Regions from separate parts of the Weissella ceti genome, predicted to be linked through region 1. Evidence: predicted binding sites of a transcription regulator. Region 1 holds the regulator's gene; the other holds the start of a gene.
What was found. Region 1 encodes Rex, which represses fermentation and respiration genes when NADH is low (regulators of the CRP and FNR family bind a similar motif). Its sites were predicted from a motif close to TTGTGAANTANTTCACAA; they were not measured.
Positions count from the first base shown of each region.

Region 2: adhP (alcohol dehydrogenase AdhP) is a predicted target of Rex. The motif match lies at 6,104-6,121, and genes of this name have one in related genera.

Region 1 covers NZ_CP074441.1:1,048,508-1,064,135, reverse strand. The annotation lists gene KHQ31_RS05550 (phosphatase PAP2 family protein) at 1-424, shown strand, start outside; gene KHQ31_RS05545 (LemA family protein) at 473-1,042, shown strand; gene htpX (zinc metalloprotease HtpX) at 1,056-1,943, shown strand; gene rlmD (23S rRNA (uracil(1939)-C(5))-methyltransferase RlmD) at 2,080-3,447, shown strand; gene KHQ31_RS05530 (Gfo/Idh/MocA family protein) at 3,619-4,614, shown strand; gene KHQ31_RS05525 (DEAD/DEAH box helicase) at 4,625-5,977, shown strand; gene KHQ31_RS05520 (redox-sensing transcriptional repressor Rex) at 6,131-6,793, shown strand; gene KHQ31_RS05515 (class A sortase) at 6,815-7,534, shown strand; gene KHQ31_RS05510 (hypothetical protein) at 7,546-7,755, shown strand; gene KHQ31_RS05505 (metal-dependent transcriptional regulator) at 7,810-8,463, opposite strand; gene KHQ31_RS05500 (hypothetical protein) at 8,663-8,959, shown strand; gene KHQ31_RS05495 (glucose 1-dehydrogenase) at 9,162-9,953, shown strand; gene KHQ31_RS05490 (folate family ECF transporter S component) at 10,079-10,624, opposite strand; THF riboswitch at 10,668-10,761, opposite strand; gene KHQ31_RS05485 (GHMP family kinase ATP-binding protein) at 10,938-11,780, shown strand; gene rbsR (ribose utilization transcriptional repressor RbsR) at 11,794-12,783, shown strand; gene KHQ31_RS05475 (hypothetical protein) at 12,801-13,394, shown strand; gene KHQ31_RS05470 (pyridoxal phosphate-dependent aminotransferase) at 13,473-14,630, shown strand; gene KHQ31_RS05465 (M15 family metallopeptidase) at 14,696-15,427, opposite strand; gene KHQ31_RS05460 (aminotransferase class I/II-fold pyridoxal phosphate-dependent enzyme) at 15,528-15,628, shown strand, end outside.
Region 2 covers NZ_CP074441.1:43,679-59,306, reverse strand. The annotation lists gene glmU (bifunctional UDP-N-acetylglucosamine diphosphorylase/glucosamine-1-phosphate N-acetyltransferase GlmU) at 1-622, opposite strand, end outside; gene purR (pur operon repressor) at 663-1,514, opposite strand; gene glpK (glycerol kinase GlpK) at 1,759-3,270, shown strand; gene zwf (glucose-6-phosphate dehydrogenase) at 3,428-4,894, shown strand; gene adhP (alcohol dehydrogenase AdhP) at 5,037-6,083, opposite strand; gene addA (helicase-exonuclease AddAB subunit AddA) at 6,233-10,039, opposite strand; gene KHQ31_RS00275 (PD-(D/E)XK nuclease family protein) at 10,036-13,569, opposite strand; gene KHQ31_RS00270 (hypothetical protein) at 13,865-14,887, shown strand; gene rsgA (ribosome small subunit-dependent GTPase A) at 15,017-15,628, opposite strand, start outside.

The DNA of each region.
Region 1 (15,628 bases):
ATACATGTGGCGTAAGCAAGATAAAGCGTTGGCACAATGGTTTGCCGGAACATTCTTTCTTGTTGGTGGCGTAGGGACTTTGTCAGTTAAGTACTTGGTCCAACGTCCACGTCCAGCGTACCACTTGGTAAATGAAATTGGCTTTAGTTTCCCATCAGGACACGCAATGCTATCAAGCACGTTCTTTTGGTTGGTTGCAGGGTTAACAATGGTTTACATGATGCGTGCTGCTCATCTAACAATGTTGACTGGAACATTGGTATTACTAACTGCTTTTGCTATGATTGCTTTAGTTTGTTGGTCACGTGTTGCACTTGGTGTACATTACCTATCAGACGTTTCAGCTGGGTTCTGTCTAGGATCTGCTGGAATTCTATTGTCAACTTCAATCGGACACCTATGGTGGAACCGTCACGTAAAATAAGTAATCCTGAAATAGGCCTATTTATTTAACAAAAATAAGGAGATTCATATGTTAATTTGGATTTTAATTGCTGTACTAGTCATCATCGTTATGATGTGGATCAACACATACAACGGACTAGTTAAGTCACGCATGTACGTTAAGGAATCATGGAGTCAAATCGATGTACAATTGAAGCGCCGTAATGACTTGATTCCAAACTTGGTAGAAACTGTTAAGGGATACGCTAAGTTCGAAGAAGGAACATTGGAAAAGGTTGTGTCTTTGCGTAATCAATTGACACAAGTACCTGCTGGGGATCACGAACAAATGATGGCTCTTTCTAACGAATTGTCATCAGGCTTGAAGAGTGTGTTCGCTGTTGCGGAAGCATACCCAGATTTGAAGGCATCAACACAATACAACAAGTTGATGGAAGAATTGACAAACACTGAAAACAAGATTGGATACGCGCGTCAATTGTACAATTCATCAGTTTCAAGCTACGACACAAAGCTGGAAACATTCCCAACGAATATCGTTGCTGGGGTGCACAACTTTAAGGCCGAAGCTTTCTTGGAAACACCAACTGAAGAAAAGGCAGTCCCAACAGTTTCATTTGGAGACGATGGGAAGTAATTAGGAGGAAGCGATGTTATTTGAGCAAATTGCCCAAAACAAACGTAATACGATTCTTCTTTTCTTAGGATTTTTCTTGGTCATGGCGCTTGTTGGAGCGGCGTTTGGTTACTTCATGTGGGGTAACATTGTCAGTGGTGTCTTAATGACATCAGTTGGTGCACTTGTATACGCGCTATACATGTTTAGCCAATCTTCAGAAGTTGTTATGAGCATGAATAATGCCCAAGAAATCACAGAACCTAATCAAGCACCAGAACTATGGCACATTGTGGAAGATATGGCGATGGTGGCGAAAGTTCCTATGCCACGTGTCTTTATCATTGATGATCCAAGTCCTAATGCATTTGCGACAGGAAATAATCCCGAAACTGCAGCAGTTGCGGCAACAACTGGGATTATGTCACGCCTAACACGTGCTGAATTAGAAGCCGTTATGGCGCATGAAATGGCACACGTTAAGAACTACGATATCCGTCTGCAAACACTAGCCGTTGCATTAACAGCTGCGATTGCAATGGTTGGAAACTTCGCGACTAACTTCTGGGTGATGAGCAGTCGTCGCAATGATGAACGTGAAACGAACATTGTCGGGATTATCTTGTCATTTGCCGCATTGATCTTAGCACCAATCGCAGCAACAATTGTTCAATTAGCGATTTCACGTAATCGTGAATTCTTAGCTGATGCAGGGGCCGTTGAATTGACACGTAACCCACAAGCAATGATTTCAGCGTTAGAAAAGATTAGTAGTAGTGAACCAATGCGTCCAGAAAACGTTTCGGATTCAAGTGCTGGTCTTTACATTGGTGACCCATTGAAGAAAGAATCACCATTGAGTGGATTGTTTGATACACACCCCCCAATGGAAAAGCGCATTGCCGCATTACGCGCGATGTAATTGAAAGCAGACCTAAGGGTCTGCTTTTTTATTTGATTGAATTATAATCAACGAAGAAGATAGTATAGGGGCTGAGTGAAAAGTATGCTATACTAGGCACTTATGGTTGTCGCAAAAACCAAAAGGAGAAAATGAAATGAAACGTAAAGCACCTGTTGTTAAGAATCAAGAAATTGAAGCTGATGTTATCGACATCACTTACGAAGGAAATGGAGTCGTTAAGTTAGACGATTTTCCTATCTTCGTTACGAACGCTGTTCCTGGAGAACGCGTATTGGTTGGGGTTACTAAAGTTGCAAGTACATACGCCTTCGGACGTGTAATCAAGCGCTTGGTTGAATCACCAGACCGTAATAATGAAATTGAAGCAAACGCATTGTTGACTGGAATTGCGCCTTTGGCACACTTGAACTACGATGCACAATTGAAGCACAAGCAAAAGCAAGTTGCGGACGTTTTCAACAAGCAACACGTTGACGTTGAAATCGCACCAACTTTGGGGATGGATAACCCATGGGGTTACCGTAATAAGGCTCAAATCCCTACACGTGAAATCAACGGCTTGTTGACGACTGGTTTCTACCGTCGTGGATCACACCGTTTGGTTGAAATCGAAGACTTCTTGATCCAAGATCCAAAGATTGACGAAGCTATCTTAGTTGTTCGTGATATCTTGCGTAAGTACCACACTGAAGCGTACAACGAAGAAACTCACAAGGGAACTATCCGTAACATCATGGTTCGTCGTGGATACTACAGCCACGAAATGATGGTTGTTTTGGTTACTCGTTCAAAGAAGTTACCATTGGCTGAAGTTATTGTACAAGACATTCGCGCAGCATTGCCTGAAGTGAAGTCAATCGTACAAAACGTTAACCAAGAAAAGACAAACGTTATCATGGGTGAAAAGAACAACATCCTTTGGGGTAAGGGAACTATCCGTGACCAATTGCTAGGAAAGACTTTCGCCATCGGGCCAAACTCATTCTACCAAGTTAACCCACAAATGACTGAACGTTTGTACGAAATGGCTGCTGAAAAGGCCGAATTGAAGGCTACTGATACAGTAATCGACGCCTACTCAGGTATCGGAACTATCTCATTGGCCATTGCTGACCAAGTTAAGGAAGTTATCGGTGTCGAAATTGTTGCCGGTGCCGTTGATGACGCTAAGCGTAACGCTGACATTAACAACATCAAGAACGTTAAGTTCGAACTTGGTAAGGCTGAAGAAAAGATGGTCGAATGGCAAGACGCTGACGTCAAGCCGGACGTAATCTTTGTTGATCCTCCTCGTAAGGGATTGACTGAAGAATTGATCGTTGCTGCTACTGGTATGGCACCAGAACGCATCGTGTACATTAGCTGTAACCCAGCTACATTGGCCCGTGACGCCGTTCAAATTATTGAAAACGGCTACCACATCAAGGGTGATGTACAACCAATTGACCAATTCCCACAAACAACACACGTGGAATCAATCACAGTGTTTGAAAAGAACTAATTTAGTTAAGAAACAGCTTTTGTTCAAGTTGGACTAAGGCTGTTTTTTATTTGGTCAATTAGTGGGTAGTTCAGTAGAGCAATAGCGGTCTCATCGCTTTGATATGCTATAATGAGACAAGCAGATTAACGCATTCTGCCTTTAATTAAAGGACTGAAAAGGAGTACCAACATGACACTTAAATTAGGTATTATTGGAACAAATTGGATTACAAAGATGTTTGTGGAGGCAGCTGCACAAACAGGTCGTTATGAGTTAACACATGTGTACTCACGTAACGCTGACAAGGGAGCTGCATTTGCAGCTGATTTAGATGTCGACGCCGAAATCTTTACTGATTTGGACGCCTTCTATGCTAGTGGAGTGGAAGTTGTGTACATCGCTTCACCAAACAGTTTGCATTTTGAACAAGCTAAGATGGCAATTGAACATGATGTTAGCATCATCGTTGAAAAGTCTATCTTCTCAAACCCAACTGAATTTGAAGCCATCTATGATTTGCTACATACACACCCTAATGTTCGTATGTTTGAAGCAGCACGTCATATCTACCAACCAACTTTCCAAGCAATTGAAAAGCAAGTAAAGGAAATGCCGGTCATTTCTGGTGGAACATTTGTCTACGAAAAGTACTCATCACGTTTTGATGCTTACTTGGCTGGAGAAGAACCAAATGTTTTGACCCGCGAATTCAGTGCAGGTGCTTTGACTGACTTGGGTGTTTACCCAATTTATGCGATTGTAAAGTTGTTTGGTTTGCCAACTGAAAGTCACTATTTCCCAACTTTGTTGCGTAATGGTGCTGATGGGCGTGGAACTGCGATCTTGAAGTACCAAGACTTTAACATGGTGGCAGAATTTGGTAAGATGAGTAACTCATACCAAGAGACAGAAATTCGTGGTCGTAAGGACACAATCGTCGTAGACAGCATTGCTGAACTTGATGGTGCAGTCTACATAGATGAAGCGGGTGAACGTCACGAATTGACACAAACAGGGCCAGATAACCCCATGGTTGTTGAAGCAGCTGTCTTTGCAGACATGCTAGAAAACCCTGCTGAAACTGAAACAGAATATAATGAACTCTTAATGCTTAGTCAACGTGTAAATCTAGTTTTGACAGCATTGCGTCAATCAGCGGGCATTGTGTTCCCAGCTGATAAGTAAAGGAATAAACATGGATACACGTTTTGAAGAAAAATTAAAAGCAACTGGAATTACAGATTGGACTCCAATCCAAACTGCTGTTGCAGAACCAATGGCCAATGGGGCATCAATTAATGCCTTGGCACCAACTGGAACAGGTAAGACTTTGGCCTTTACATGGCCAATTTTGCCAACATTAGTACCTGAAGATGGTGAACAATTGCTTGTTTTGGCACCATCACAAGAACTAGCCATGCAAACAACACGTGTGATGCGTGAATGGGCAACTGTGCTAGGGCTACGTGTTTTGTCAGTTACTGGTGGAGCCAATGTTAAGAACCAATTGGATCGTTTGAAGAAGCACCCAGAAGTGATTGTTGGAACTCCTGGACGTGTTTCAGAATTGGTACGTGCTGGTAAACTAAAGCTACACCGCTTACGTACTGTTATCTTGGATGAAGCTGATGAATTGCTACGTGAAGAAACAGCGGAACAAATCGAACAAATCTGGCGTACTGCGAAAGATGACGATATCCAAGTAGCTTTGTTTGGGGCAACAGCCGTAGATGAAGCGATTCCAGCCAAGATTTTTGACCGTGAATTCGAAACAATCGACCAACGTGATGTACCAATCCCAACACGTATCAAGCACGAATTCTGGTTGACGGCCAATGACCAACGTAACAAGCGTTTGCGTCAACTTGCATCACAAAAGAACTTCCAAGCAATGGTATTCTTCAACACAACAAAGCAATTGAAGAACACAGCCAACTTCCTGGCACACGAACACATTGGAATGGCCACATTGGTCCGTGGTGATTCAAGTTCAACACGTGAAAAGGCAATGCGTGCTTTCCGTGAAGGAAAGTCAAAGTTCCTTTTGACAACTGATGTTGGAGCCCGTGGATTGGATATTCCTGGTTTGCCAGCCGTTATTAACTTTGATTTGCCTCGTATGGGAGAAACATACACACACCGTGCTGGACGTACAGGACGTATGTCTCGTGAAGGTGTTGTGATTTCATTTGGTAACGATCATGACTTGCGTGAAATGCGCCGTTTGGTTGCGGTTGAAATCGAACAAATTACAGGGCAACCAAAGTTGTTGACGAAGTCACGTGCAACAGCCGAACGTACATCAAAGCGCGAAGGTCGTACGGACAAGTATGCTGAAAAGCGTGCTGCTAAGGCAGCAGGTGAAAAGAAGGTTGTGAAGACTGAATCTGACGAAAAGCCTATAAGTTCAACACGTTCTTCACAAACTAAAAAGTTTGTGAAGAAAGATGTGCCTGAAGTGCAATCACGTGAAGAGCGTTTTGCACAAGAGAAAAAGGCTAAGCGCAAGCATCGTAAGAACAAAGGTAAGCCTAAGCCAAAGAATTAAAAACACATCAGATATCTATATTCTAGATAGTCTGTGAAAATAATAAATGTTAATTAATTCACATAACAACCTTACTATATGTTATAGTAAGGTTGTTATCTTTTATATTCACAAATAAAAGTGGATAGGCTTTAAGATGTAGGAGACAAAATAATGACTGATGAAATGAACATTCAAACAACTGATAAGGCAATCCCTAAGGCGACAGCCAAGCGTTTGCCAATTTACTACCGTTACCTAAACATTCTGCTAGATTCAGGTGTAACGCGTATCTCATCAAACGAATTGGCTAAGGCCGTTAAGTTCGACGCAGCAACAATCCGTCGTGACTTTTCTTACTTTGGTGCACTAGGTAAGCGTGGTTACGGTTACGATGTTAAAGAATTGATGGAATTCTTTGGTGATATCTTGAATCAAGACAGCCTTGCATCTGTTGCATTAGTTGGGGTTGGTAACTTGGGACACGCCTTGTTAAACTTTAACTTCCACCAAAGTTCAAATGCGCGTATTTCTGCAGCGTTTGATGTTAACCCAGATATCGTAAATACAATTCAAAGTGGTGTACCAGTTTACGACATGGATGAACTTGAAGTACAAATTCGTGAACAACGTATTGAAGTGGCTATCCTGACAGTACCGGCACCAGTTGCGCAAGAAATTGCAACACGTTTGGCAGATGCAAACATTCAAGGTATCTTGAACTTTACGCCACTACGTCTTGATGTACCTAAGAACGTACGTGTCCAAAACGTCGATCTTACCAATGAACTACAAACTCTGTTATACTTTATTAATACATTTGACGGGAACAATTAATAATAAGTAGAGGTTTACTATATGAAAGCAATTGGTAAGTTCTTTAAGAGCAAGTTTATGCGCATTACAATGTTTATTGTGTTGATTCTTATCTCGCTTGGTTTGATCTTTCATAATCAAATTGCCCATTTTGCACTACAAAATTTCCATCCCGAAGTTTCTAAGGAAACAATTGCGGCTGCGGAAAAGGAAGATGCAAAGTATGAATGGCGTGATGTACAGTCATTAAGCGCAGAACAAATTTTACAAGCGCGTATAAATGCGGGAAAAGTTAATTTTGTTGGCTTCGTAGCGATGCCAGAAATTGGACTTTCTGTACCAATCGCACATGGGATTGATGATCTAGTTTTGTCACTTGGAGCGGGAACGATGTATCCTAATCAAAAGATGGGTGAAGGAAACTACTCACTGGCAAGTCACTTTATTCAAGGCGAAACAGGTAAGGGATTGATGTTCTCTCCTTTGTACTACAAAGGTAAGGTGGGACAAAAAATCTATCTAACTGATATGACTAATGTTTATGAATATACGGCGACTGCAGTAGAAACAATTAAGAGTACTGATGTACAATGGACACATGAAGTACCCGGTAAGAAAGTAATTACACTGATTACATGTAATTACACAGCCGAAGCAGGACGTGTTGTCATGCAAGGTGAATTAACCAAGACTTACGATTGGGAGCATGCACCGAAAGCAGCGAAGGATTCATTTACCGCTGATAATCGTTGGATTAAGTAAGGGGAGAACATATGAAGAATTTACAAGTATCTAAAAAAGAGGCGCGTCTGCAAAAGACAACACCAATGACTAAGTTGAAGATGATGACTGAAGCATTTTCAATTTTTTGGATTATGGTATTAGCAGGATTCCAATTAATGCGTGCCGTATTCCGTTTGCTACGACTAAAGAAAGCATATTCTTCTTCAAAGAAGTTGGCTGAAAAGTCAAAAACAAAGTAATAAAATAAAAGAAAAACCATATCCTTAGGGATATGGTTTTTTTATATCTTTAATTTAAACAATGTAGATAAATGAAGCAGCGTGTTGTGTGATTTGTAGTTCACGTTCACCATTTTCAAGAATCATAGGACCTTCAAACGGCAAGCGTTCACGAATCGTCCATGTTGAGTTCAATGGCAAATCCAAAGTTTCAACATATTGCAATAATTCAAGATCTTCAGTGTAGCTCTTCATTGTGACTTCTTGTCCATCGGCAGCATCAATCAACTTTGTCCAGTGTTCAGGAGCATAGTGGTTTTTGTTGTCAGGAATTGATAGTCCATGCGGGCTATGGCTAGGATTACCAAGGAAGTTATCTAAGGCATCCATCAGTAGACCACTTGCATCGTGGTCAAGATGATCCGCATTTTCGTGAGCAACTGAAACAGGTAGCTTCAAGTTATCAACGATAAATGTTTCAAATAAGCGGTGAGAACGAATCAAACGTAAAGCGGTTTGACGTCCCGGTTCTGTCAACGTTACTCCATAGTATGGAACAACGCTAACTTCCCCAGCTTCTTGCAATTTAGCAAGCATGTTAGACACAGAAGATGGTGTCACATGCAAGTGATCAGCGATTTGATTATTAGAAATCTTTGTTGTTTCATCGCCGCCACTTAATTCTAAAATGGTTTGTAAGTACTGGGTTTTGGAAACTGAATCACTCATGTAATAGTGCCTCTTTTTAATATAAATTATTTGTTGACTCATTATACCACGCTATAAAGTTAATGTACTTGAATGTTTTATAACCTCGATGAAAATATAATTTAGCCATTGTGTAAAAAGTCGGTTGATGATAATATTATTAGTGGTTAAACCAACGACACATAGCAACAGTTTTGGCGGCACATTTAAGGAGACGTACATGAGCCTAGAAAACCCACTTATTCATAATGAAGACCTTGCAGCACTTTTGTCACATCGAAACATTGCTCGTGAACAACGACTAGAACTCGAGACAGCCATTCAATCTTTCACACAATACCCACCAGTTATCTTCGTCGGCCGAGTGATGGACAGTTGTGTTTATCGAATCGGCATTAACGAAGTGGCACAACATACCATCCTAAAATTTGATACGACTGAACTACGCGACCGATTCGCTCAACATTTTGAAAAATTATGTATGGGTCGTGGTGTATCGCTACAACAATCTTTCTAAAATTAATTTATTCTTTCTAAAATTTTATTGCAGAAATGATGCGTTGATTTAACTAAAAATGACGTCCTTATGTCTTGGTACATAAGGGCGTTATTTCGTTTCCCAGGACGTTTTAAACTTTCTCCAAGGTTTTAACACTAACATTAAGTATGTAAAAAACATTAGTTAATTATATTAAAGATACAGGAAGAGAGGATTACAGATGTACACGGACTTAAAAGATAAAGTCGCAATCGTTACTGGTGCAGCAACTGGTTTGGGATTAGAAATCTCAAAACGTTTATTGTCTGAAGGAATGAAGGTAGTTATTGATTACGTTGGCAGCGACAAAGTATTAGAATCAGATGCCGTTCAAGACGTTAAGAACACGTATGGTGATTCTGTTATCTTCTTTGAAGCTGATGTATCTAACGAAGATGAAATTGCTCAGTTAGCACAAACTGCAATTGATAAATTTGGTGGATTTGATTTGTGGGTAAATAATGCAGGTGTCGAAAAGGCTTATGCAACAGCTGACTTGCCCCTAGACGAATGGAATCGTGTCATGGACGTCAATATGACCGGAGTGTTCTTAGGAACGCGTGAAGCTTTACGTCATTTTACGAAGTCAGGGAAGAAGGGAAACATTATCAACATGTCTTCCGTTCACCAACAAATTCCATGGCCAACATTCGCACATTACGCTGCCTCAAAGGGTGGAACGAAGATGTTTACTGAGACAGTCGCTCTAGAATATGCGGATAAGGGAATTCGAGTAAATAATATTGCTCCAGGTGCGATTGATACACCAATCAATGCAGCTAAGTTTGAAGATCCTAAGCAGAAGGCGCAAACGCAAGCGATGGTACCAATGGGTGAAATTGGAAAACCGAAATATGTTGCTGATGCAGCAGCCTTCCTGGCCTCAGAGCAAGCACAATACATTACAGGAACTACTTTGTTTGTGGATGGGGGAATGTCACTATATCCTGCATTCCAACATGGAGCTGGTTAATAACTACTAAAGAAATAAAACAAACGCCTGATGTAAAGTTAGTTTTACATCAGGCGTTTTTCTGTTTTCCAATAAAATTACAAAATAAAAACCACCACACCAACAAGGTGTAGTGGTTGTTTTAGTTAATTAAAAACACGGTTCATCAATTCACCCAATGACTTGTTGTTCAAGACAGAGTAGATGATAACTGATTGGATTGGCAACATGATGATTTGCTTAATACCACGGATCTCAACCATTGACATAATGGCATCGAAGTTTGTGATATTTCCCATCATAACCACCCAAGTGGTATTCATAATCGTGTTAACTAGGAACAGAACAATCGCAACAGTAGTAATTGTACGCGTCCATGAAATGTGTTCACGATTGTAGAAACTAACACCGTAAATGAATGCACCAACAATTGCAGATAACATAAATCCGAAGAAGAATGAATGTCCGTTGATTGCTGTGGAAATGATGTCGTGCACAATCGCCATTAGAACGCCCCAATAAGGACCAAACCAACGAGCGATAACAACGACAATAACAAATCCGAAGCCAACTTTTAGAAAATTAGTTCCAAAAGAGAAGCGACCAATTAGCAAGTGAAGTGCTAATAGAATACCCAACAGTGCAACTGCACGAGTATTAAGACGTGTGAAATATGATTCTAATGTTTTCATTTTGAAAACACCTCCTAAATTTAATGGAGGGTCTCACTATATAAACAGTGAATGTGACTAAGGCATCGCGGAAAATCCTTCGTCTGCGGTCCACATTCCGTTCCCGCAGCACTTAACGCACCAAAGTCTACCCTGTGTTCATTTTTTGAACAGAGAATAGTATAACACATGAGTAGGTCTTATAAAAAGTGAGAATAACGAACATTAATTTTTGAAATTAGAAATACTGTATTGTAAAAACGTTTATCCGTTAGTGAAAATGTAAGTAAAATTTGGTAAAATAAAATAATCATAAAGAAATGGGGCAAGCGCTATGCAAATTAAAGTACCAGCAACGATTGGTGATTTTGGACCAGGAAAAGCGTCAATTGGGTTAGCGCTCGATTTGTGGCTAACAGTAACCGTACTCGAAGAAACAACTGAATGGGTCGTAAACCACAATTTAGGCGAATCAATTCCAACTGATGCAACCAATTACATTGTTGCTGTTGCGAATAAATTGGCGCCAGGGCTTACACCTCATAAGTTAAGTGTTGAATCAGACATTCCACTACAACGTGGATTAGGGTCTTCAACAGCGGCATTAATGGCGGCAATTGAATTAGCAGACCAATTAGGTGGCTTAGGTTTAGATGACTTTACAAAATTGACATTGGCTGCACGAACTGAAGGACAACCTGCAAACGTATCTGCCGCATTATTGGGAGGCGTTACCACGAGTTACTTACAAAATGGTGATTATTTTGGTAGCCAAATTGTTACCCCGCCATATGATGTTATCGTGTATGAACCAACGGAACGTGTGCTGTTGGGACAAGCTGCTGAAAATATTACAATGACAACTGCGATTGATGCAGCTGCAGCAGGTAACATGTTGTTTGCAGCATGGCAATCAAACCAATATGTATTAGCTGGACAATTATTAGAAAATGATTCTCTAGTTCCTGAAATCACTTCAGATTTAGCTGTAATTCGTCAAGCAACGCATGCCCTAGATGTATTTGGAACGACCCAAGTCGGCAATAAAGGGACTATTGCTATTTTTGTGGCCCCTGAACAAACACAAGATATGTTAGATGTATTAGCGCACGTCGAAGTAGCAGGTACATTTAGCAAAGTTGAACTGGCAACCACTGGGTTGTTGGTCACAGCGTAGAGAGGAAACGATAATGAAAAAAGCTTCAATCAAGGATGTGGCCAACTTAGCTGGCGTATCAATTGCGACCGTTTCACAAATTTTGAATAACAAAGGGGAACGCTTTTCTGAAGAAACACGTAACAAGGTTTTTGCTGCACGTGAAGAAACAGGATATGTGCCCAATTTAAGTGCTCGTAGTTTGAAGAAGAACAATCTAACGATGATCGGTGTTGTTGTACCGTCATTGGCATTGCCATACTTTGGTTATGTTGTACAAAAAATTCAAGATGGATTGCCTGAAAATGTATCTTTGTCAATTATGTCAGCGGAAGGTGCTGATACTGACAAGGCAGTTTACCAATTGATGTCTGCTGGTGTTAACGGGATTATCGTTGCGAACCAACTACAAGATGCAGAAGGGGTTACAGCAGATCTTAAGAAGCGTGGGATTGCATGTGTTATGCTTGAAAATCATGTCTCATTAGGTTCTGCTGACGTTGTGGCAGCCGCAGAATTTGCGGGTGGTCAACTTGCAGCGCAACATTTGTTGTCATTGGGACATCGTCACGTAGCTGTACTAGGAAAGCAAGCAATGAATGATAACTTATCAGATCGTCTAGCTGGCTTTAAAGAGACAATGCTCGAAGCGGGTGCGAAGGTAAGTGAAGTAACAACACATTATTTGTCAAAGCAAGGTGGTCAAGCGTCCGCTATGGCTGTATCAATTTCAAAAGCGACCGCAACATTTGCTTTGAATGATGAATTAGCTATTGGTCTAATTAGTGGATTAGATAAGATTGGTATATCTGTACCGGAAAAAATGTCAGTTATCGGATACGATGATACAGACTATGCTCGTTTTTACCAACCTAGTCTAACAACCGTTCATCAACCGCTGGAAGAAATTGCTAAGGCGTCTCTTGAATTGGTATTGAGCCGCGTTCAAAACTTTGAAGCCGATCGTCAAGAACGTATCTTTGATGTTAAGCTTATTGAACGTGCCTCAACTCGTGCGATTTAGTTGATAAGGAGTACGATATGAAGAAACAAATAGTATGGGGAATCGTCTTGTTTGTAGTATTGGTTGTTGTTGGTGGGGGTGTCTATGCCCATCAACAAAAACAATACAAGCAAGAAAAGACGGCTGCGCAACAAAAGAAAGAAGAATTAGCAGCTAAACAAGCAAGTACGCAGGCTGAAAAAGAATTAGAAGCATCACAACGTGAACAAATCGTCACGATGCCAACTGAACCAACAAAACCTGCGGACAATATTGAACGTGGCTGGACTACTAAGAATGCGGCGTTATTTGTAACAAAAGTAGGCCAAGCGAATAAGCATCGTGTTGATTTTCCGAAATTGAAAGTCGAGTCTTCTGAAACATTACAAGCAGCACCACAATTTAAAGCATATTTTGCAAAGCCATACTGGGCGGTTACACTACAACCTAATGAAAAACCACGCCAAGCATTCCTAAAAAATAATGGTAATCATACTGTGACAATGGTTTTAACACAAGGAACTAGTGCTGTACCTACCCACCAATACACGATTAATACAAATACTTATCAAGTTATTAAAGATAAGAAAGTAGATATCGCTTCAAGTATTACAACTTGGAATGGATTTTAAAAAGCTCACGTTCAGTAATGGACGTGAGTTTTCTGCCATATTCAGCTAATTTATATGAACTAGAAAGAGAGATGTACGATGCCAGATTTAAAATCAGGACTATACCCACAATTAAATCAACGTCAAACGTTATTGTCAGATTCACAATTGCGTAAGTGGCATCAACGCTTTCAAATCGACCCAGAGATTATTAATTTAAGTTTAGGTGAGCCGGATTTTAAAGTGGCTGAATCAATCACAGAATCAATTCAAAATGCCATAGCCGAAAGGTCGGCTCAATATGCCACGACAGAGGGTTATGCGCCTTTAAGAAGTGACATTGCCACATATATGAAGGACTCATTTGGCGCGCCTGACTACACGCTTGCGGAAGTACTTGTCACTATCGGAGCGACTGAAGGAATCTATGTGACGATGCAAGCCTTGTTTACAGCGGGGGATGAGATCATTGTGCCAGCACCAATGTATCCGTTATACCGAAATATTGCTAAATTGCTTGGTTTGACAGTGATTGCATTAGATACGCGGGCGACTGGTTTTCGTGTGACGGCACCATTGTTAGCAGATTGTTTAGCACAACATCCCCAAGCTAAAGGATTCCTTTTTAATGATCCTACCAATCCAACAGGGGTTGCTTATACAGAAAGTGAAGTTTGCGCCTTAGCGCAAGTTTTGGCCCAAACTAATCTTGTCGTTGTGACGGATGAAATCTACGGGGCCTTAACTTATGGAAACAAACATGTCACAATCGCCAAATATTTACCAGATCAAACAATTATCATCGGCGGATTATCTAAGTCACATGCTATACCGGGATATCGGCTAGGGTTTGTGTTAGGACCGCAGGAATTGATTCGAATGTTAACGCAAGTCCATCAATTAACAGTAGGATCAGTGCCATTGCCTTTAATGATTGGTGCAGTAAACGCACTAACTAATACTGATTTTGTGAACGAACATAAAGCAGTGTATCAAGTAAATCGAGACATCTTAGTCCAAGGACTTCAGGACGCTGGTCTCCATGTGATTGAACCAGAGGGCGCATTTTATGTTTTAGCTAAGTTACCAGTTTTGACTGACGTAGAACGATTTGTCATTGAATTAGCAGGGCAAGAAAAAGTGGGCGTTTTACCAGGCGACATCTTTGGTGCTAATGGATATATCCGCTTATCATTTGCGGGGGCCACAGATGACATTATTGAAGCCGTAAAACGTATACAACGGTTTATGGCATAAAAATAGCCGAACTAATCAAATCTTGATTAGTTCGGCTATTTGTTTTTATTCTTGAGAAAAGCAGCTTAATCGACCCAGGCATAAACTGGCGTAGTACTCGTATAAAGTGCATTAGGTTGTTCTGATACCCACGCCCAGTTTTGATTACCATAATCAAAATGCCACCATTCTTCGGCGTAGTTAGTAAATCCAACGCTGGTCATGATGTGATACAACAAGCGACGATTATCACGCGCGATGATTTCATCGTCTGTTTTCGCAGATGATTCATAGAAATCGGTACGAGCTCGTTCGCTGATATCATCAAAAGGACTACCCATGTATAGTAAACGACCTTGTGGATCAACGATGGATAGATCAATTGAACCTCCCGTATTGTGAGGAGATGGCTTCTTCAAATCAAGTGAAGGCAACGCAACGATACGTAGGGCAGCTTGTTCGTTTTCTTCGTCAGTGTATTCAGGGAAATCACGTGCGACGAATTTACGCATTTGATCAAATAGGGCTTGTTGTGTTTCCATTGCACGCCAGGCATCTAAAATAACTAACTTGTATCCTTCGGGCAGTAGGTTTGCCGCTTCAACAAGCTTGGCTTGGACAGCTGGGCGTGCGTATAATTCAATTTCAGCTCCTGGTAATTTTTGCAGAGCATATTGAGGGCTTACCAACATGTGTGAAGGTAAATAATTTAATGAGATGAGTTCTTCTGATACTGGCGCAATTGGTACTTGGCGAATCGCCACCCAATCCCAATTTGGTTTAGGTAAAGCAATTGGCGTTTGTGTGTAATCCATCATAAAACACCTCTTTCTGTTCGTTATTAAGTTCATGTTATGGCAATGAGAATAAGGTAACTAGTGATTCATCGTACGAAAAAATCGAACGGAGGAAATTAATATGACTAGTCACTTCAATCAATTGCTTAATCCTATTGTAACGAATTTAGCTCCAGATGGGTTAACAGAATTTCAAAGAACAATTCGGGATATCCCTGATAT
Region 2 (15,628 bases), 500 kb from region 1:
TACGCAAAATTTCTAAAGTATCCGGCAAATAGTATTCACCTTGCGCATTGTCGTTTGTCACTTCATGCAAACTTGAGAACAACAATTCATTATCAAACACGTAAACACCCGTGTTTACTTCGTGTACAGCTTGTTCAGCTGCATTAGCATCCTTTTGTTCAACGATACGCAAAACATTTCCGTCTTCATCACGAATAATACGTCCGTACCCAGTAGGGTTTGGGGCCTCAGCAGTCAAAACTGTTACGGCATTACCAGACGCAGCATGACTAGCGAACAACGCTTCGAATGTTTCCAAAGTAAACAACGGCGCGTCTCCAGAGGCAATCAAAGTCATCCCTTGCTTGTCACCCAATTGTGGTTCTGCCATCAAGATAGCGTGACCAGTTCCCAATTGTTCTGCTTGCAAAGCAATCGCACTACGATCACCAATCACTTCTTCAACACGTTCTGCGCCATGTCCAACAACTGTAACGATATCGGATACCCCAGCACGTTCACTTGTTTCCAAAACCAATTCAACCATTGGCTTACCACCAACTTCGTGCAATACCTTAGGTAGGTCAGACTTCATACGAGTTCCCTTACCTGCAGCCAAAACAATCACATAACGTTCCATAATAATATTCTCTCCCTCTCCTAATCCTAATACCTAAGCATTATTAAATATTGTGCAACCCCATAGGTTCGTTGCCAATATAGATTTCAGTTGCATAGTTCCCAGGTGCAACTGTAACACCGCCATTTTCTTGGTTCGCATCAACGCGCACTAATGATGTGTACTTATCAATGACACGACTTTCTGCGTATCCTTCAGCCACAACAGCAGTTCCCACTACTTGACCTTCGAATTCCTTAACTAGTGAGGCCATTCCACGAATAGTTCCACCAGCCTTCATAAAGTCATCCACAATCAAGACGCGAGATCCCATTGGCAATGAACGACGAGATAATTCCAACTTTTCAAGACGTTGTGATTGTCCAGTTACATAGTTCACTGACATCGTTGGTCCTTCTGTTACCTTAGTGTCATCACGCACGATAACAAAAGGTACATTCAGCTCATTAGCTACCGCTTGCGCGACTGGCACACCCTTAGTTGCGGCAGTCATCACGGCATCAATTGGTTCACGTAGGTATTGTGTCGCAATCAAGCGCCCAATGTGATTTAGCATACGTGGATCACCCAACAAGTCTGACAGATAAACATAACCACCAGGTAGAACACGCGTATCGTCATCAATGGCATTTGTCATTGATAGGATAAATTCATCTGCTTCTTCGCGTAGCATGTATGGTGTGAAGCGCGCTCCACCAGCTGCACCAGAAATGGTTTCTAGCAGACCAATTCCTCGTTCTTCAAATGTTTTCTTCAAGATTGTTAAATCTTCAGAGATAGATGACTTAGCACTATCATATCGGTCAGCAAAGTATGACAACGATACAAGTGTGCGAGGTCGTTCTAATAGGTAATAGGTCATATCAATCAGACGACCACTACGACTAGTTTTCATAATACAATTCCTCGAACGTTCGGTTATTTTTCTAATAAGTGGTCTAATTATAGCACATTCGTTCAATATATGACGTAAATTATAAGCAAAACACGAAAAATACACCCAAAATAATTCATTTTAGTATTCTTAAATAATTAAAACGCGCAAAGGTTAATTAACATTATGTGAAAACCCTTTCATTTGGTATAATTATTCTTATTACTTAAAAAAGTAAACTGCTATTTGGGATGGAGGTGTATTTATGGCTATTGAACGCCCAGAATTAATTTTAACTATCGATCAAGGGACTACTGGTACACGTGCCGCTCTCTTTAATCACAATGCGCGTCGTGTTGCGACATCATCTACGTCATTAACACCCATCGTCCCCCACGCTGGATGGCAAGAACAAAACCCTCTAGAAATTTGGGGATCTGTTCAAACCACTATCGCAGATGCGCTAATCGATTCAGGCGTACGCGCAACTGAAATTAAAGCGATTGGAATCGCGAGCCAACGTGAAACAACATTGATTTGGAACCGGCAAACCGGTCAGCCTATTTACAATGCCATTTCTTGGGCTTCTGTCCAAACAAAAGACATCACTAAAAAATATATTAAAGCTGGTTTGAGTGAATTAATTCAAACACGCACCGGATTACCATTAAGTCCATACTTCTCGGCAACGAAAATTCGTTGGATTTTAGATCATGTTGATGGCGCACAGGAAGCTGCGGAAGCTGGTGAATTAGCATTTGGTACTGTTGACACTTGGCTAACTTGGCAACTAACAGGTGGAACTGTACATGTTACAGACACAACCAACGCCTCTCGTACCATGTTGATGAATTTAGAGACGCTCACTTGGGATGATGAACTCTTGGAATTATTTAACATCCCTCGTAGCCTATTACCTGAAATTCATCAAAGTAGCGAAATTGTTGGGGAAACTAGCCCTGTTCAATTCTTTGGTACAAAAGTACCGATTGCTAGCTTAATCGGAGACCAAAATGCATCGCTTGTTGGTCAACTAGGACTAAGTGCCGGTGATGTGAAAGCTACTTATGGAGCCGGGGCCTTTTTGATGATGAATACCGGTGATGAAATCATCCATTCTAAACATGGTCTAGTATCTACCATTGCATATCATGTCAACGATCATCCCGTCCACGCACTCGAAGGTTCTATTTTCTCTGCAGGAACTGCAGTGCAATGGTTAAATGACCAATTGGGCTTGATCGACAATCAGGTTGATGCTTGGCGTGCAGCAGAAAAATCAATAAATCAAGATGAAGTATATGTCGTGCCCGCATTTAATGGTTTGGGTGCACCTTATTGGAATCCTCATGCACAAGGGTCTGCCCTTGGCCTAACATTAGGTACTACCAAGAATGACTTCATTAAAGCAACACTACAATCAATCGCCTACAGTACTGCAGACATCTTAAACACCATGTGCCTAGAAGCCAACATCCAGCCGAAAGCTTTACTAACAGACGGTTCTGTATCCCGTAATCCATACTTGATGCAATTCCAATCTGATATTGCTGACATCCGTATCGATCGTGCCATGGATGAAGATGCAACAGCCTTAGGTGCAGCCTTTTTGGCCGGCCGTACAATTGGTTTTTGGTCAGATATTGCAGATATGACTCATTACCTGGAAAAAGGACGTCAATTCACTGCAAATATGCCTGAAGAAAAGCGTACACATTTATTAAACGGCTGGCATGCCGCCATCCAAAGTACGCAGGCATTTACACAAGAAGACTAGTCACTCATTCACACTGAATTATCACTGCAAGCCAACAAGATTAAGATAGCGTTTACATCAAAAAAAGTTTATAATAGGCTATGTAAATGCCCCATTTAGTATGGGACGAGTTGGTTATGGGAAACATTAATTTTTTTGCTAAAAAGGAGTCGTTATCGTGCCTGAAGAAATCACAACATTATTGACATTTTTCGGTGGAACTGGAGACCTTGCAAAGCGTAAGCTTTACACTTCAGTCTACAACCTCTACAAGAAGGGCTTCCTTCAAGAGCATTTCGCAGTAGTTGGTGCTGCACGTCAAGACCTAACGAACGACGAATTCCGCCAAATGGTTCGTGAATCAATCGCTAGTTTCGTAGAAGATCAAGATAATGCTGAAGCATTTATCTCACACTTCTACTACGTCAACCAAGACATCACTGATCCAGCATCATACAAGCCTATGTTGGACTTGAACAATGAATTGGATGCCAAGTACAGCTTGAAGGGTAACCGTATTTTCTACATGTCAGTTGCCCCTCGTTTCTTCGGTACTATTGCTAAGTACTTGAAGTCAGAAGGTCTATTGACTGAAAACGGTGAATTTAACCGTTTGATGATTGAAAAGCCATTCGGTGTTTCTTACGATACAGCTGAAGAACTACAAGCTGAATTGGAAGCTGCCTTTGATGATGATCAAATCTACCGTATCGACCACTACCTTGGTAAGGAAATGGTCCAAAACATCGCACCTATCCGTTTTGGTAACAACCTAATCGATAACGCCTGGAACAAGGATTACATCGACAACATCCAAGTAACACTTTCAGAAGTGTTGGGTGTTGAAGAACGTGCCGGTTACTACGATACTTCTGGTGCTTTGCGCGACATGATCCAAAACCACACTATGCAAATCATTGGTTGGTTGGCCATGGAAAAGCCTGAAAACTTCACTGACAAGGAAATCCGTGCTGCTAAGAACGCGGCATTCGATTCATTGAAGATTTACTCAGCTGAAGAAGTTGCTGAAAACTTCGTCCGTGGACAATATGGTGAATCTGCTGATGGTAGCCAACGTCGCTACTTGGATGAACCAGATGTTCCTGCTGATTCACAAAACAACACATACGTTGCAGGTAAGTTGCAATTCGATATGGATCGTTGGGAAGGTGTGCCTTTCTTCATCCGTTCAGGAAAGCGTCTTGCTGCTAAGCAAACTCGTGTTGACGTTGTCTTCAAGAAGGATGCCAACATCTTCGGAATGGCTGGTGACAACTTGGTAAACCCAGTGCTTTCAATTCTTATCGACCCAGTTGGTAAGGTTGAATTCACAATGAACGCCAAGAAGGTTTCTGAAAACTTCGAACTACGTCCAGTTAAGCTAGAATGGCAAGTATCTGCTGAAGACAAGGCCATTACTCCTGAACCATACGAACGTATGATTCACGATGCAATGGACGGAAACGGATCAAACTTCGCTGACTGGAACGGTGTTGCCGTTGCATGGAAGTTCGTTGACGCCGTACAAAACGCTTGGGATAACTCACGTGCAGACTTCCCTAACTACGTTTCAGGTTCAATGGGACCTGCCGCAGCTGACGAATTGTTGGCTAAGGATAACGCATCTTGGATCTTCGAAGGATAATCTAAGGTCAAAACAAAATTAAGAATGCCTGGAAACTTAGGTTTCCAGGCATTTTCTTTTACTCACAAAAGCATCAATATTGGATTGAAACTGAATAATCACAAAAGGCGCAATAGTTAATACTATTGCGCCTTTCTCATGTTTATAGACTAGTAAAATCAAAGACCATACGGCCTGTAATGTTGTTATTATGCATTTCATCAATGACATCATTGATATCACGAATATCGGCACGTTGCACAATTGGCTTAACCTTCTTTTGTGCACCAAATTCGAATGCTTCGGCTAAATCAGTACGCGTTCCAACAAGTGAACCGGTTACTGAGATACCATCCAATACTGTTTTAACGATATTTAGATCCATGTCACCTTGTGGCAAAGCAACCGCAACTAACTTCCCCATTGGGCGTAGTGATTCTACCGCTTGATTAAACGCTTGCGCATTAACGGCAGTCACTTGGGCATTGTGAACACCACCCGTTTTAGCTTGAATCACCGCTGGTACATCTTCTGTCTTACGGTTAATCAAAATTTCGGCCCCATTTTGGTGCGCTGCTTCTAACTTCTCTGGATTACCATCAACTGCAACAACTCGTGCACCAAATACATTGTGTGCATATTGCACCGCAAGGTTCCCCAAGCCACCTGCTCCAACAACTGAGACCCATTGTCCTGGCTTCGTTTCTCCAACCTTCAAAGCCTTATACATTGTCACACCAGCACAAGTGATTGAAGAGGCTTCCATTGGATCCAAACCATCTGGCACCTTCACTGCATACTTCGCATTAACAACTGCCTGTTGTGCCATTCCACCATCAATTGAGTAACCAGAGTTGCGAACTTTACGACAGAATGTTTCATTTCCTGTATTACAGAATTCACAGTTTCCACAAGCATCATAGAACCAAGCAACTGAGACACGATCACCTAACTTCAAGTAGTCAGACGCTCCTTCTCCAAGCTTAGAAACAATCCCAACACCTTCATGCCCGACAACTCGATTAAATTCGCGTGGATTAAATTCGTTTGGATTTCCAAAATCACCATTGGCAACATGCAAATCTGTATGACAAAGTCCACAATATTCCATATCAATTAACGCTTCCCCAAACGCCAATTGACGTGGTTGCCAATTATCGATTACATCAACATATCCATCTAACGTTTGTCGTACTACAGCTGCCTTCATGATTTTCTCCTCCAATTAACTTGTTAACTTTTTCACAATTAAATCATAACAAATATAATAAACGCATTCAAGTGAAAAAACTCACAATTTAACACAATAAAAAAAACAGCTCCTTATATAGAGCTGTTTCTTCATAAATATTTTTCTCGTTAATCTAATTCAATTGCTTGTCCGGCAGACAATGCGTAGATAAACACCTTTGGCTGTGGCATCCCCATCGCAATCAATGCTTGAGCATAGATATTTAATTGGCCAGCATAACGTTTCTTCAACAAAGCGCCTTCTTCTTGCCCATTAATGCGATCAGTTTTGTAGTCAAACATCCAAACTTCGTCACCGACCTTAAAGTATCCGTCAATAATTCCGTGGACTAATACACGATCATCGCCATCAAAATTCTTGTATAACATATTTCCATCTAGCAAAAGTGAAAATGGCACTTCACGTTGTAACGTTGCTTGATTTGCAAGCATCATTTTCCCTAGTTCAGAATCAGTAAAGAACTTCACGACATCCGTAACTCGCACTTCTTGCGCAATGGCTTTTTCTAACAATCCCGTTGCGACAAGACTATCCAACAGACGTTGGACACTGGCTTCATTCGGTACACCTTGTGACAAATCCAAGCGTTGTAAGACTAAGTGAGTTGCCGTTCCAATTGCCGCCGCGCTTGGTTGTATCGTAACTTCTTGCATAAACTTTGGCTTTGAGAGTTCAGCATCCACAAATCGCAAACCTGTTTGCTCTTCTGGATCCAAACGTTTATCAGCTAGAACACGTCCTTCTGATAAATCAGGATCTTCGAACAAACGCTTAATTTCAGACACAGATTGATATGCCGTTGCATGGGTCGCAGAATCAAACTTATAATCATAGTCCAAAATCGGACGCCAATTCGTCACATCTACACTCGTCATTACTGGCGACTCAGTCGTTGCTTCTGCCTGTAACGTTGGTGCGTATTGTTCCTTTTCAACTTCTTGTAGTTCAAGGAAAGTCTTGGCTTCAATCTTGAATTGCATCTTGTTGGCTTCGAATTTTTCGGCTGACTCATCATCTGATTTTACCAACTCACCCTTCGGAGTTAGCGGCTTAATGTCTAATAAGTCCACTTCGCCATCAGTTACTTGTGTTCGCGCCTCAACGTCTGGATGACGAAGCAATGCCATACCCGCTAAGTCCATGTATGACTTTCCTTGTAGACGAACCCATTCTGGTAACATCCAATCTTGACCATGTTGGCTTAACTGCCATTTATCTAACATTTGTTTCGCCGTGTCATATGAACCAACCAAGAACACTTCTTGTTCAGCACGGGTTAAGGCAACATACAGAACACGTAATTGTTCGGCAAAGGCGCCTTTTTGACGCGCGGTCTTAACGACTTCACGTTGAATCGTTGGTAATTCCAATTGATGTTCAGTATCAATATAATTCACACCTGCTCCAGCGTATGCATCAACTAAAACATCACCCTTAACTTCATTCGTTGAAACCATATCACGTGTACTGTTCAACAAGAAGACGATTGGGAATTCCAATCCCTTAGAACGATGAATTGTCATCAATCGAATACTGTTATCAGTGACATTCGCATCTGCGACACCTAGATCACGTTCTTTTTCTTGCAACTCTGTAATATAGCTGACGAATTGATACAAACCAACAAAGTTAGATTGTTGGAAGCTAGCTGCACGTTCATATAATGCATGCAAGTTTGCTTGGCGTTGTGGCCCCGATGACAACCCACCCATGTAGTCTAACCAACCAGTTGTATCAAATATACGCCAAACTAAATCAACTAATTGATTTTGCGTTGCCAAAACTTTAAATTCGGCTAAGTGCGCCATAAAGCGAGCAACTGTTGCTTTCGCATTCGCCATATCCTTTTCCGGCATATCCGCTTGCGCTAAATCAGCAATCTCACTTTCGTGGAACTTAACCAACGCTTGATAGAAATCACCTTGACGGTCTTGGAGACGAATCAAGGCTAAATCATTTTCATTCAAGTCGTACATTGGTGAACGCAATACCGCTGCCAACGGAATATCTTGATGTGGATTATCAATCACACGCAATAAACTCAACATGACTGAAATTTCTGTTGTTTGGAAGAAGTTCTCGGTCCCATCAACGGCCAATGGAATATCTAGCTTATTGAAGACATCAATGACATCTAAGTTTTGCAACTTCGTTGGTACCAAGATGGTGATATCTGAATAAGTTGGGCGACGTAATTCTTTTTCTTCACGATCAAAGATTAGCGTAGCTGGATCAGTCATCAATTCCTTGATTTTAGAAGCCATTAGACGTATTTGACCAATTGTACTTGAGTACTTATTTTCGCCTTCACCTTCATCACTTAAGTAAACCAATAATTCTGCATGCTTGCTTACTTCCTCTGGATAGTAATCTGCCCCAGCGACCAATTCCGCGCTACCTGTGTACTCCACATCCCCTAAGTTCTCGCTCATTACTTGCGCAAAAATATAATTAATAAACTTCGTCACATTTGGATGTGAACGAAAGTTTTCTTGCAATGTAATGACATCACTTTGTTCATCAATTGGATAGTCATGTAATTTACTTCCAAATAATGATGGATCAGCTTGTCGGAATTTATAGATTGATTGCTTAATGTCTCCCACTTGGAAAGTATTATCATCCCCAGCAATGCGCCCTAGAATTGCTTCTTGCAGTTGGTTAGTGTCTTGGTATTCATCGACCATCACTTCGCGATAACGACCTTGTAATTCAGTGGCCACTGCTTCTTGTTGCACGATTTGGAGCGCAAAATGCTCCAAATCATTGAAATCAACCGTCTTTTGAGCCAATTTCTCATCCAAGAAGGCTGCACGGAAAGTTTCTGTAAAGTCGACTAAGGCGCGCAGCGTCTTTTCTGCCCCTGCCAAGGCGACCTTTTGTCCTGCCTCGTCCAGCACAAAGTACTTAGCACGTAATTTACTTAGTTGATCAAGACGATAATCACGGCCGACTTTAACCGCATTCCATTCATTTTGCAGCTCAACCTCAACAGGATCCTTCTTATCAAAACGACTTGCCTTAGCCTTCGCATGACGGGCAGCACCCCATTTAGTTGGTTGTTCTGAATTGAGAATAAAGCGACGTAAGTCATCCCATGACAAATCTGGGTTAGCCAGCATTTGATTGGCACTTACAAAGAAGTCTGCATCATTTTCAAAGTTAGCTTTACGGTTTAACGCCGCTTCACTTTCACCAGTATCTGGCGCTTGGCGTAATGCCCGTTCTGCTTCAGTCGCTAATCCAGTTAACTCTTGCTTCAAGAGTGGCAATACTTCTGTTTGGTAGAAATCAGTTTGGGTAAACGGCTTATCGTGTTGGTAAGCGTCTGCTAACGCACCTAACCATTCAGACGTATCTGGTCGTGCCATCGCAAAGTTAAACAACGTAAACACGGCATTTCGTAATGGCCCATCATCTTGGCTGGCAGACTTAAATTGCGTTACCAACGCTTTGAATGAACCATCGTCGTCATTTTCATACGCATCATCTAACAAATTTTGATACACATTGTGCATCAACAAAGTACGTTCTGCATCATCTAACAAACGGAATTGTGGATCCAAATCAATGGTGTAGTGATATTGTTCAATCAAACGTAAAGCAAACGCGTGCAACGTTGAGATATTGGCAACATTCAACAAACGCAATTGCTTCAATAAATGTTGCCGTTGGTCGTCTTGTGCATCTTGTAATGCTGTACGAATTTCCTTTTCCAAACGTTCCTTCATTTCGGCTGCAGCAGCTTCCGTAAAGGTAACAATCAAGAATTCATTGATGTTTTCGCCTGCTAACAAGCGTTGCAACACACGTTCAACAAGAACACGCGTCTTTCCAGACCCGGCTGAGGCTGAAACTAGAATATTCTTCCCTTTGGTTTCAATCGCTGCTGATTGAGTCGGTGTAAAATTCATTCTTCTTCCTCCATCTCTTCTTGCATGAATTGCAATGCATCAGCGCGTTTCGTTGGGAATGCACTAATATCGTTATATTGATTTCCAATCGCCGCATCAAACATCATAACTGGCTTGTATGGACTATTCGTTAGTCCGGTTGATTCATTACCTTCTTTAAACGGTGTTAAGGCGAAGTTTCCCGTCAGAATTTCATTTCCAATACGACGAATTTGATAATCATTGAACGTCGTCAAAATATCTAATTCATCTTCATCATAGGTATTGTTTCCAGTCTTACTAATGGCACCCGTTTTGGTGCGTGAGAAACCATATAGACTAGGTTGCCCTTCTTGTGGTTCTAGCGTTTCAAGATAGGCGTCATCCTTCGTTAATACTCCAGCATACTTGGCATTGGTGGTTTGAACTGATTCACTAGCAGTCACCAATTCAGCCCAATTGTCAGTCGTTGATAAATCAGTCGCTTTAATCCAAGGTGCTTGTGCATTCCAATATAGTGCCCCACCAACTGGTGTCTCACTATTTTGCGACAGTGCCGCCCAGTACGTCATCAATTGTAATTCAAGCCCTGCGATAACCTTGTTCAACTTAAAGTCACGTGCACTTGATTTGTAGTCCACCACGGTCACGAATTCTTGATCACCCGACTTCATAATATCCATACGGTCAATCTTTCCACGTAGCGTCAAATTACCATTATCTAGTGTGTACTTAACGGGTGGTAATCCATCTTCACCCAAACCAAAGGTTGTTTCAACACCAATTGTTTGTACACGATGGTTTGTTGGTTGACCACGCTTCATCTTCAAAATCGTATTCGCCACTTGATTAATCATTTGTTCCGTCAAATAAGTCATTTGCGCAGAACTCTTAAAGATTTCTAGCGATGCATCATCCCCATTCAAGATTGTATGCATTGAGTCTGCAACACGCGTTTTAATTTCAGCGTCTGATAATTCGCCTAACACCTGATTCTGCTGAATCAATGTCATAAAGAAGTGCTCAAAACCTGCGTGAATGAAAGTTCCCTTATCCGCGGGTGTCAGTTGCAAGACTTGGCGTTCTTTCAGCTTCAGTCCATATGATAAGAAGAATTCATATGGGTTGCGTGCATACGTTTGTAGACGTGAGACTGATAACTTTAAATCACGACCAAAGATGGCGTCCACCAAATTCATAGATAGCGCTGAAACCTGGTTATGGTATGACAGACTCTTCATCAAATTCATTGTCATCTTCGGTTCTAGTTGAGAGACTTGTTGTTGCACACTTTGCCAGGCCGCACTTACTGGTAATTTATTCAATTGCGCCATTTGTGCCATACGAATCACATGCGCCAATGTTGTTGCGGGTGAGCCCACGAATTGGGCCACATCATCACTCGTTGGATCTGGTAAGGCCGCAAATGCCTTTACTGCAAGGTTCTTATAGTGTGCTTGCAGACGCACTATGTAGCTAGAAGCACTTAATCCACTATCACCATCACTAGTTGGATATGACCAAATTAGACGATTAGTTGTACTCATCATCGCGTTATACATCAAAAGTGATTCTTCAGCCATCTGTTTATCTGCGGTATCACGTAATTTTGCGGATTCTGGTAATAGCGGTAGTAATGTTTCACGATCACCATCATTCAAAATTGCCTTCGTGCGTGTTGTTGCGGGCAATTGTTGCGCAGTGGCGCCAAAGATAATGGCTGTCTTATAGTTTTGTCCTTGCACGATTCCACTTTCAGTAATACGCACTTGGTCCATCGTAGCTGGAATACCTGTATAAGTAGCACTATCAAATCCGGCGACTAACGTTTCACGTAAGTCAGAGATCGACATCTTTTCATTTCCAAAGATATCCACAAAGTCATCTAATAGGTTCATCAACGTTTGCCAAACTTGTTCTGGTTGTTGTCCACGGAACAAGTCTCCTTGTTCAATCGCTTCATCACGCCAGCCTAACAATCGATCACTCACCCCATTTTCGGTTAAGAAACGGTACAGGTGACGCACCATCATCTCTGTGTTTTGCGCATTCTTCATTGTTTCTAAGAACGGTACGATGACTTGGCTCACTTGCTCATGAATCAAAGCCAATTGGTGATTACGGAAAGATAATTTTGCTTGAGCTGATTCATTATCAACCGAGGCTGCTTTCCAGTCATATTGCCATGCGTCATCTGATGTCCATTGCCATCCTTGAATGTTCTTAGCTAACACATAGTTTTCAGTAATTGCTAATGCTTCACGATATTCTGTAATTTCAATCTCACTTGGTACTAACAATTCATTCTTCAACAATTGCATGATTGTCCGTGTCGTTAGACGTTCCAAGCCCAATAGTTGCTTAATAAACGCAACCAATGGATGCGTGTTCATTTGCTTATCCGCATCCATAAAGTATGGAATACCCATACGCTTAAAAATCGCAGGAATCATGTTCGTGTATGGGTTCAAATCACGAGCCATCAATAGATAGTCACGATAACGTGCGTCGCCAGTGGCGACTTCTTGACGAATTTGACGCGCCATTTGTTCAATTTCTTGGTAGGCCGTATTTGATTGCCACACCAGTAGTTCATCATTTTGCACAATACCAGCTTCAGTCGGTACTCCTGTTTGTTCATAGTGAATCCAGAAGTCTTCTACACTATGCATAGTTGTACTCATTTGACGTTGCGCATCAATCCCAACAACATTGGTTTCAATCCCTGCATCTTGCGCCACATATTGGAAGCGACGCCCTAATACCTTCGGTTTAAAGAACAAGTCATTTTCATCTGTTTGCGCTTCACGTAAGCTTGCTGATCCTGCATCTGATGGCAAAGCTAAAGTAACGTTAGCTGCTTCCGTAATCAACGACTCAACGACCCCGGCTTCTCCATTGGTCATTTGTGAATAACGGTTAATAAAGAAATGATGCTTTGATAGATCGACTTTATCGGTACGCAAAAATAACTTCAGTGCTTGAAGTAGGTCTGAATTCAAATAGCGTCCTTGTTTTTGTAGATAATCTTCTAAGCGTTCCCCAATTAAGCTCAAATCATGCATCTTACGTTGCAAAGTTTCAGGTGTCTGATCATCTTCACTTAATGCGGTCACTTCATCCCAAGATAAGTTGGCTTGTTTAATTTCTAATAATTGGTCTGTAAATTGACTGATAAATCCTGGCTTCGACAACATGTTGCCATACAGTGCCAATTCATCTTTAGCGTCACGTAAAAGTCGTTGCACTAACATAGCTAAACCGTCTTTTGAGACATTCGCATTTTGATACAACGCATCATCTTGCATGTAATACCAGGCCAGACGGCTCAATGAAAATACTTGTACTCGTGGTACTGCAATTGCACGGCCTTCATGCCCCATCATTTTGGATAGTCGTGTTAAGACATTAATTTCACTTTCAAACTTGATGTGGTTAGGCACAATATAAAATAATTGCGCTTCTGGATCAGCTTCCAGTAACTGTTTCATGTCCTCTAACAAGGCATATTCATGATCAGCACTAGCTGTGCCGAACTTCAAATTTAACATTTTGCCACCCTAGCCCTTTCTTAAGACAACTCATGACACTCTATCCCATATAATTATGTAGCTGTTTTCCGTATCAATTATTCCACTTACTAGTATAACAAAATACGAAAGTTTCCTTGGGTATTCACCGCATACTTTAGTCATAAAATTAATTGGATTGACGTACAAAAAATGATGCCCTTTTGTTTCAATACTAAAGTTGCTTTCAATGTAAAGTACCAAGTGCATCATAAACCCGTCATATTCAGTATAATGAGTATAGAAGTTCACATTTTAATGAATAGAGGTCTTTAATATGAGTCAATCACTTACCCAAACACTGGCAGAATTCATCCCCGTTGAAAACATTCCAGATGCCATTACCAAGTTAAAGGGACACCTTGATTACCTGAATGAGACTGACACAGCCTTACGCTTTACGCACATCCAAGAAAAATTTTCAGAAATTCTAGCCATGCCTTTAAACGAAGTTGATAGCCAACACATTCTATCGGTTTTAGTCGAAGATGGCTACGATGATATTTTTGCTCGTTTGCTAAATCTAACATCGCCTGATGATTTACGCGACTTTTTAACAGACATCGCACCTAATGATGATGCCGCAGATATTCAAGACCAGTTCTTAACCTTCATCGAAACACACAGAGATTTAGATACTGACTCGCTCCTATCTGAAATCTATGCCTTCACACCAACACTATTTAACGATGCCATTTCATCCGATCAAATTGATGTGATGTTATATCTCGCTACGTTCATTTCGGATGAATACGCAACATTAATCGAACCTCTAATTGAAACGCAAATGGCACCTCCAACATTAGAAGAAGAACTAGCCACGTTCTTACCCACCAAGGACATTGAACAAGCACTCAACACGATTACGGATTACCTTGCTGAGAAAATTGCCGCCAAGGACCCCATCCGTGTCCCTCATGTCTATGGCGATTTTCTATCAATAGTTAGTCCTGAAATCACACATGAACAAACGAAACGTATCTTAATGATTGCATCAATGAACGAAGAATATTCAGAGCCGTTTTCAGAACTGTTATTGTTTGCGGAGGATGATTTAACTGAATTCATTAAAGTTCTGGTCGAGCCTGAAGAAGTTGAAAACAGTCAGGCAGCCTTCCTAGCATATCTTGAAAAACAAAAAGACGTCGATTCAGATACATTCATGGATAATGTTTATGGGGACGTGAAAGAATTATTCGACTTCTCCATCACTGATGATGATGTAGATGCGTTACTGTACTATGCAATGTTTGTTTCGGATGAATATCGCATGTTATTAGATAACTTGCTTTCATACTAAAAACGTAAGCCCAATTGAGCGTAATCACTACAGGTATATCCAAAATTAAGTAAATAAAAAAGCCGTAAACATAGTATTAAAACTGTGTTTACGGCTTTTCTGTTTTTCGAAACATCACACACTAATCATTTAGTATTTATGTTCCTTCAACATTTTCTGAACAGACTTCTTCCCACCTAGCATGCGATTAAGCTTGGTTTGTTCAATCATTTTGGCATTCATGCCATCGTATTCAGATTCTAATTGTAGCTTTTGATAACTATCTAATCGTTTCTCTGATAACGTTCCATTTTTAATCGCCTTTTTTACGGCACATTTAGGCTCAGACGTGTGGGTACAATCATTAAATTTACACATGTTAGCCAAGTCATCAATATCTTCGAATACCTGAGAGATATCTGCTGCACCAATACCAAGTTCACGCATCCCCGGTGTATCAATAACCATACCGCGATAATGTGGTAAGACATACAAGTCACGTTGAGTTGTTGTATGTCGGCCTTTATCATCATTGCGTAATCGATCTGTGGTAATTTCACCACCAGTCTTAAAATGATTGATTAATGTCGACTTCCCAACACCGGATGATCCAACAAAGACTGACGTTTTACCTGATTCAAGATGTTTTTCAATCTCTGCATAGCCATTTTCAGCTGCATTGGTTGTACAAATAACGGAAACACCAATCGCAACTTCTGCTATTTCAGCTAACTTATCATCTAAGTCGGCACACAGGTCGGT